3 regions of the Dyella sp. 01N36 genome follow, and region 3 is predicted to be linked to each of the others. Evidence: predicted binding sites of a transcription regulator. Region 3 holds the regulator's gene; each other region holds the start of a gene.

Region 1 (2,268 bases), on a different contig from region 3:
CCCAGACTTCGGCGATCAGCGTGTCGAAATCCACCACGTCCACGCCGTGCTGCAGCAGGCACGCGAGCAACTGAAACGAGAGTCCCTGGACATCGAGCGTCGCGCCATCGCGCGTCACGCGCTGGCGCATCGCGTCGATGGAAAGATCCAGCAGTCGGTAACGCGTGGCGCTCATGCGGTGAGGAGGTCAGTGTGCCGACATCATCCTCGCATGGTTTGCTCAGGCGCCTGCAGGGATCAACAACAGCAGGGCGATGCCCAGCACGATGCGATAGATCGCGAACGGCGTGAAACGATGGCTGCGGATATAGCCGAGCAGCCACTTCACTGCCACGAAGGCGACGATGGCCGAGACCACGAAACCAATGCCGAAGGCCGTCCAGTCTTCGTGGTGCGCCCCGCCATCCTTCAACACTTTCAACAGCTCGTAGCCGGTCGCGGCATACATGGTGGGAATGCCGACCAGGAAGGCGAACTCCGTCGCCGCCGCCCGATTGCTGGTACCAAACAGCATCGCCGTGAAGATCGTGGCCGCCGAGCGCGAAGTGCCCGGGAAGATGCCCGCGATCATCTGCGCGATGCCGACCAGGATGGCCACGCGCCACGTCACCTGCGTGCGATCGGGCTGGCGGGCAGCGAGACGTTCCGCTGCAATCATCCAGATGCCGCCAATCACCAGCGCCCACGCCACCGGCGTCACCGCTTCGGGCAGCTTGAAGCCGAGCTTCACCGCGATAAAGCCGAGCACCGCCGTGATCATGAAGGCCACGAACAGCTTGGCCAGGTAATCGCGGTTGGCCGGGTCACGCCACTGCGTGAACAACTGCCAGATGCGGCTCCAATAGATGAAGGTCACCGCCAGGATCGCACCCGCCTGAATGCCCACGTTGAACAAGTCCGAGCGCTGGCCCAGGCCGAATTTTTCGGCGATCAGCAGGTGACCCGTGCTGGAAATGGGCAGAAACTCGGTGATGCCTTCGATGATGCCAAGCAGGATGACGTTGATGATGTCGCTCACACAGACTCCGGCAGTGAGGTCAGCACCGGTTCCATACCGGCGCAAAGCGGCATAGCTTAAGGGACTGGCGTGGCGTTTTTGGGGCACGTTGCATCCGATGTGGCTGATTTCGCCGCACGGCAAATCCCACAAAAGCAGGAACGCCCGACCCGCCGTCATTGCACCAATATGGTGCTTTGTGATGTTTCATCATCGTGCAATCAAGCGGCGTCATCATCGATTTGCAGTAATTAAACCATTGATATAAAAAGATCATTCCCCTTGGCACGCGGCTTGCTCAGACGCCTGTCGATTACTCACCTTTTCGCCCGTCGAGGTTGTCCATGTCGTCCCCCGTCCAGAAAGTGCTCGATCTGATCCAGGAACACGAGGTCGAATTCGTCGACTTCCGCTTCGCCGACATGCTCGGCAAGCACCACCACGTGACGTTCCCGGCCCATGCCATCGACGAGGGCACGTTCGAAGACGGCAAGATGTTCGACGGRTCGTCGATCGCCGGCTGGAAGGGRATCYASGKWTCGGACATGSTGCTGATGCCSGATCCGYACACCGCCTACCTCGACCCGTTCAGCGCCCACACGCAGATGGTTCTGCACTGCGACGTGCTCGAGCCGTCCACCATGCAGGCCTATGGCCGCGATCCGCGTTCCATCGCCAAGCGCGGCGAGGCGTTCCTCAAGTCGACCGGCATCGCCGACACGGCGTTCTTTGGTCCGGAGCCGGAATTCTTCATCTTTGATTCCGTGCGCTGGCAGAACGACATGGGCCGCGTGTTCTACGAAATCGGCTCCGAAGAAGCCGCGTGGAGCTCGCGCTACAAGTACGAAGACAACAACACCGGCCACCGTCCGGGCGTGAAGGGCGGCTACTTCCCGGTCAGCCCGGTCGACTCGCTGGGCGACCTGCGCGCCGACATGTGCAAGGTGCTCGAGTCGCTGGGCCAGGTGGTTGAAGTGCATCACCACGAAGTGGCCAATGCCGGCCAGTGCGAGATCGGCGTGAAGTTCAACACGCTGGTGAAGAAGGCCGACGAACTGATGACGATGAAGTACGTCATCAAGAACGTCGCCCACCAGAACGGCAAGACCGTCACCTTCATGCCCAAGCCGATCGTCGGCGACAACGGCAGCGGCATGCATGTGCACCAGTCGCTGGCGAAGGATGGCAACAACATGTTCGCGGGCGACCTGTACGGCGGCCTGTCGCAGACGGCGCTGTGGTACATCGGCGGCATCTTCAAGCACGCCAAG
Region 2 (2,268 bases), on a different contig from region 3:
TGCTCAGGCGCGTTTCGAGCAGCAGCGAGCTGAGCTCCACTTCCGCATCCAGCACTTCGTCCTGCAGCGTTTCGGCCCAGCGGTGATCGCGATCGACGCGGTCGCTCTGCACGCCGGCATCGAGCAAGGTGCGGATCGGCTCGACCATGGCATACGGCAGGGTCAGATGCACTTCGCCGCCGCCGCCGTCGAGTTCGATATGGAACTTGGACACCACCACCGTTTCGGTGGGGCTGACGATGTTGGCGAATTGCGGGTTGATTTCGGAATTGAGGTATTCGAAGTTGAGCGGCAGCACCGGCGCCCACGCCTCCACCATCGAGGCGAACAACTCGGTCAGCATGATCTGGATGACGCGGTTTTCGGTCGGCGTGAAATCGCGACCCTCGATGCGCGCATGGAAACGGCCGTCGCCACCGAAGAAGTTGTCGATCACGGTGAACACCAGGCGCGGCTCCATCACCACCAGCGCGGTGCCGCGCAGTGGCTTGATGCGCACCAGGTTGAGGTTGCTGGGCACGGCCAGCGCATGCACGTACTCGGCGAACTTCATCATCTTCACGCCGAGCACCGACACTTCGCAGGTCTTGCGCAGCACGCCGAACACGGCCGTGCGGAAGAAGCGCGCGAAGCGATCGTTGACCATTTCCAGCGTGGGCAGGCGACCGCGCACGATGCGGTCCTGCTGGGTGAAGTCGTACGAGATCACCGCATCGGGCGGCAAGGGCTCGTCATTGCCCGTTTCGACGGCGCCACCTTCCACGCCGTCGAGCAGGGCATCGATTTCTTCCTGTGAAAGCAGGTCGCTCATCGCCGCTGTCCCGTCACTGCATCACGAAGCTGGTGAAGTACAGCGCTTCCACGCCCGGACGCCCCAGACGCTTCTCGATGATCTTGCGCACCGCGTCCAGCGCCTGCGCCTGCAGTTTCTGCTTGCCCGCGGCGTCGCTGAGAATCGAGTAGTCCTGGCTGCTGAACAGCATCACCAGCGCATTGCGGATCACCGGATCGGCATCCTTGGCCGCCGCCAGCGCCGCCGCGTCATGCGACATCAGGCTCACACCCACCTGCAGGAAGCGCATGGACTGGTCGTCCTTGAAATTGACGACAAACGGCGGATCCAGCATGAGGTACTGCTCCTGCTTGGACAGCGCCACCTTCGGCTCATCCCCCTCCGCACCATGCGCACTGCTGCGAGAGTTCATCACCAGGTAACCAGTCACACCGGCCATGGCGAGCAACGCCACGCCCATCATCAGCACGAGCTTGTTCGATCCCTTCTTGGGCGCTGCGGCCGCCGCTTCTGCTTGCTCGTTCTGAGCCATGCGAAATCAATCCCTATCAAAGTTCAGTCATCGGCCACCCGCCACGGGCGGCACATGTCCGTTATCTGCAAACGGCATGCCATCGGCGGGAGACGTTGCTGCGACTGGGTTTGCGCGGTATCGCGACGGCATCGCGGCGCTTTCTTGACGCGTGTCGGGGATTGGGCGTGACGGGGTGGTGGCGGTGGTCGGAAGCTTGTCGCGCCCGGCGCCTGTCTGTGGGAGCGCACCCTGTGCGCGACAGTCACGCTGGGATGTACCGCTTCGTAGGGTTGTCGCGCACAGGGTGCGCTCCCACAAAGGGCGACCCGCAACCATTAATCCAAGATCCACGGCAAGCGCACCCTTGTAGGAGCGCACTTGTGCGCGACCGCGGCGCTGGGTGCACCGCTCCGTAGGCTGGTCGCGCACAAGTGCGCTCCTACAAAAAAGCTGCCGGCCCGCGACGCCAGGGCGTTGTTCGGCTCTTGATGTGGCTCTTGCCCTAGGGGTCCCCGTATGACGCGGCGGGCGGGTGGAGGAAAGCCCGAAGGGTGGCCGCATGGGTGCGGCCAGTTTTTCGACAGGACAGGGATGTCCTGTCGAAAAACCCCGTAACCCGCACGCGCACCTGGAGGGCGCAGCCCGGAAGGCGCGTCATCCGGGGGCCCTTCTCTTTGGTTACCTTCTCTTGGGCAAGCAAGAGAAAGTGACCCGGCCTTCCCAAAAAGGGGACTAGCTTTGCGTCGCCGGCAGGAGGACCGAAGCCCGCGGCAGGCGAGCCAGGTCGCTGTATCGCGACAACTAAACACCGAGGCTCTGGGTCCCGGCTTTCGCCGGGACGACAAATAGAAAAGTTCCCGCGAGCACCCGCCCCTCACCCCAACCCTCTCCCCGGAGGGGAGAGGGAGCAGAAGCGGGTTACGCAAACATATCCACCAACCCCACCACCTTCATCACCGCC
Region 3 (2,268 bases):
TGTTCACGTGATCCCGAAGGGCCGGGGTGACTTCAATCTGCTGACCGCTGAGTTGAACTTGCATGTTGCGCCTCCTCTGGTACTTGCCGCAGACGCGGCTGGAATCGATGCGCCGGACGCCCATGTCGTGGCCGACACACCTTTGAAAACTCCGGTATTGCGAAGGTTTTCTCAGGCCTCCTCACCAAGTCGGGATAGTCACTATGCACCTCTGAAGTTGCCCGTGCGTTAGAAAGACCTTCACGCCTCAGACATGACAGATTTCCCGTCGTATCGACTTACCTATGAGTATGGGGACGCCTTTTTTGCCGCCAAGTTCCCGGGGCGGTTTGCCGCAGACGGGGGCAAACTCGTTCAGCCAGCGCGCTGGCGCTCGCTGGAGCTGGGAATACGCATGGCTTCGCGGTATTTGGCGACGGTGCGTCGGGCAACCTGAATGCCCTTGCGATGCAACTCCTCCGCGATGGCCTGGTCGGACAGCGGCTTGCGCGGGTCCTCGGCATCGACCAGCTTGCGCAGCATGGCCTGGATGGCGGTGGCCGACGCACTGCCACCGTCTTCGGTGGACACGCCGCTGGAGAAGAAATGCTTGAGTTCGAACGTGCCCCGCGGCGTATGGATGTATTTGCGGGTAGTTACACGTGAAATGGTCGATTCGTGCATGCCCACTTCCTCGGCCACTTCGCGCAGCACCAGGGGGTGCATTGCTTCGGGGCCGTAATCGAGGAAGGCGCTCTGCCGGCGCACGATGGCTTCGGCCACCTTCAGCAGCGTCTCAGCGCGCGATTCCAGGCTCTTGATGAGCCAGCGCGCCTCCTGCAGCTGTCCGCGCATCCAGCTGGCGTCGGTGCCGCGGGCCTGGGCGATCAGGCCGCAATAGTGCTGGTTGAGTCCGAGTCGCGGCTGGCAATCGGGATTGAGACTGACCCGCCAGCGACCCACGTCTTTGCGTGCATAGACATCGGGGGCGACATATTCGACCGGCGTGATATCGAGCGCCGCGCCCGGCCGTGGATCGAGGCTGCGGATCAACACGGCTGCAGCGGCGGTATCGTCTTCGCTCACGCGCAGCTTGCGCGCAAGCCGTGCGATGTCGTTGCGCGCGAGCAATTCCAGTTCGGCGTCGACGATGCGCAAGGCAAGTTCGCGCTGCGGTGTGTCCGCATCAAACTGCTCAAGCTGCACGCGCAGGCAGTCGCGCAAGTCGATGCTTGCCACGCCGGTGGGATCGAAGCGCTGCAGCATGTGCCGCACGTACTCCACTTCCGCTTCGGTCGCCCTGACGTCGGTGGGCAGGGCCGCGATCAGCGACTCCATGCTTTCGGTGAGATAGCCATCCGGATTGAGTGCGTCGATCAACACCGTGGCGATGGTGCGATCGCGCGCGCTCATATGCGTGAGGTTGAGCTGCCACAGCAGATGTTCCTGCAGCGTTTCCTGGGCGGCGCTCTGCGGCTCGAAGCCGTCTTCGTCCGCGTTGTTGTTGCGCGAGGAGGCGCCACTGAGCGAGAAGTCGACCGGATCGTCGCTGCCGCCGTCGCGCTCCACATCACCCCATTCGGGTGCTTCGGCGTCGTCGACAGTATCGCTGCTGCTACTGGAGCTGGACGAGCTGACCGGTATCGCATCCATCGGCGGCTCGGACTCGCGTTCGTCACCCTCGAGATTGTCGGGGTTGTCGTCGGCGAACTCGAGCAGGGGATTGCTTTCGGCGATCTGACGCAGCTCAGCCTCGAGCTCAAGCTGCGACAGCTGCAGGAGGCGAATGGCCTGTTGCAACTGTGGTGTCAGCGTGAGCTGCTGATTGAGGCGAAACTGCAGTCCGGGTTTCATGCCAGCCGGTCAGGATGAACGTGAAGGTCATCCTAACTCTTGCCTCCTGGGTCGGCCATAGGTCGAAGGCGAAATCGCGTACTACCTCAGATTTAGCCCTGACGGTCGGCTGTTCCGCAGCCGTTACAGGCGGAATTCGCGACCCAGGTACACCTCGCGGACCTTTTCGTCGGCGAGGATATGTGCTGGCGTTCCGCGCGAAAGCACTTCACCGTCGTTGAGGATGTACGCGCGATCGCAGATGCCCAGCGTCTCGCGCACATTGTGGTCGGTGATGAGCACGCCGATGCCGCGTTCCTTCAGATGGCGCACGATGCGCTGGATTTCGCCCACCGAAATGGGGTCGACGCCCGCGAATGGTTCGTCCAGCAGCATGTAACGCGGATGCGCGGCCAGTGCGCGTGCAATTTCGACGCGGCGACGTTCGCCACCGGA

What was found. The regulator sigma-54, encoded in region 3, starts transcription at its own class of promoters, with help from an activator protein. The targets are predictions, from matches to a motif close to TGGCACGNGCNTTGC.
Region 1: the regulator sigma-54 is predicted to act here: its motif matches at 1,281-1,295, upstream of glnA (type I glutamate--ammonia ligase).
Region 2: the regulator sigma-54 is predicted to act here: its motif matches at 1,393-1,407, upstream of AC1DMG_RS01900 (flagellar basal body-associated FliL family protein).

What each region holds. Positions count from the first base shown of each region.
Region 1 covers NZ_JBFTRY010000006.1:25,375-27,642, reverse strand. Annotated here, with positions in the region: gene AC1DMG_RS02695 (winged helix-turn-helix domain-containing protein) at 1-175, opposite strand, end outside; gene AC1DMG_RS02690 (undecaprenyl-diphosphate phosphatase) at 221-1,018, opposite strand; gene glnA (type I glutamate--ammonia ligase) at 1,342-2,268, shown strand, end outside.
Region 2 covers NZ_JBFTRY010000004.1:30,624-32,891, reverse strand. Annotated here, with positions in the region: gene fliM (flagellar motor switch protein FliM) at 1-811, opposite strand, end outside; gene AC1DMG_RS01900 (flagellar basal body-associated FliL family protein) at 825-1,325, opposite strand; gene AC1DMG_RS01895 (flagellar hook-length control protein FliK) at 2,226-2,268, opposite strand, start outside.
Region 3 covers NZ_JBFTRY010000021.1:23,366-25,633, forward strand. Annotated here, with positions in the region: gene hpf (ribosome hibernation-promoting factor, HPF/YfiA family) at 1-64, opposite strand, end outside; gene AC1DMG_RS07165 (RNA polymerase factor sigma-54) at 355-1,833, opposite strand; gene lptB (LPS export ABC transporter ATP-binding protein) at 1,957-2,268, opposite strand, start outside.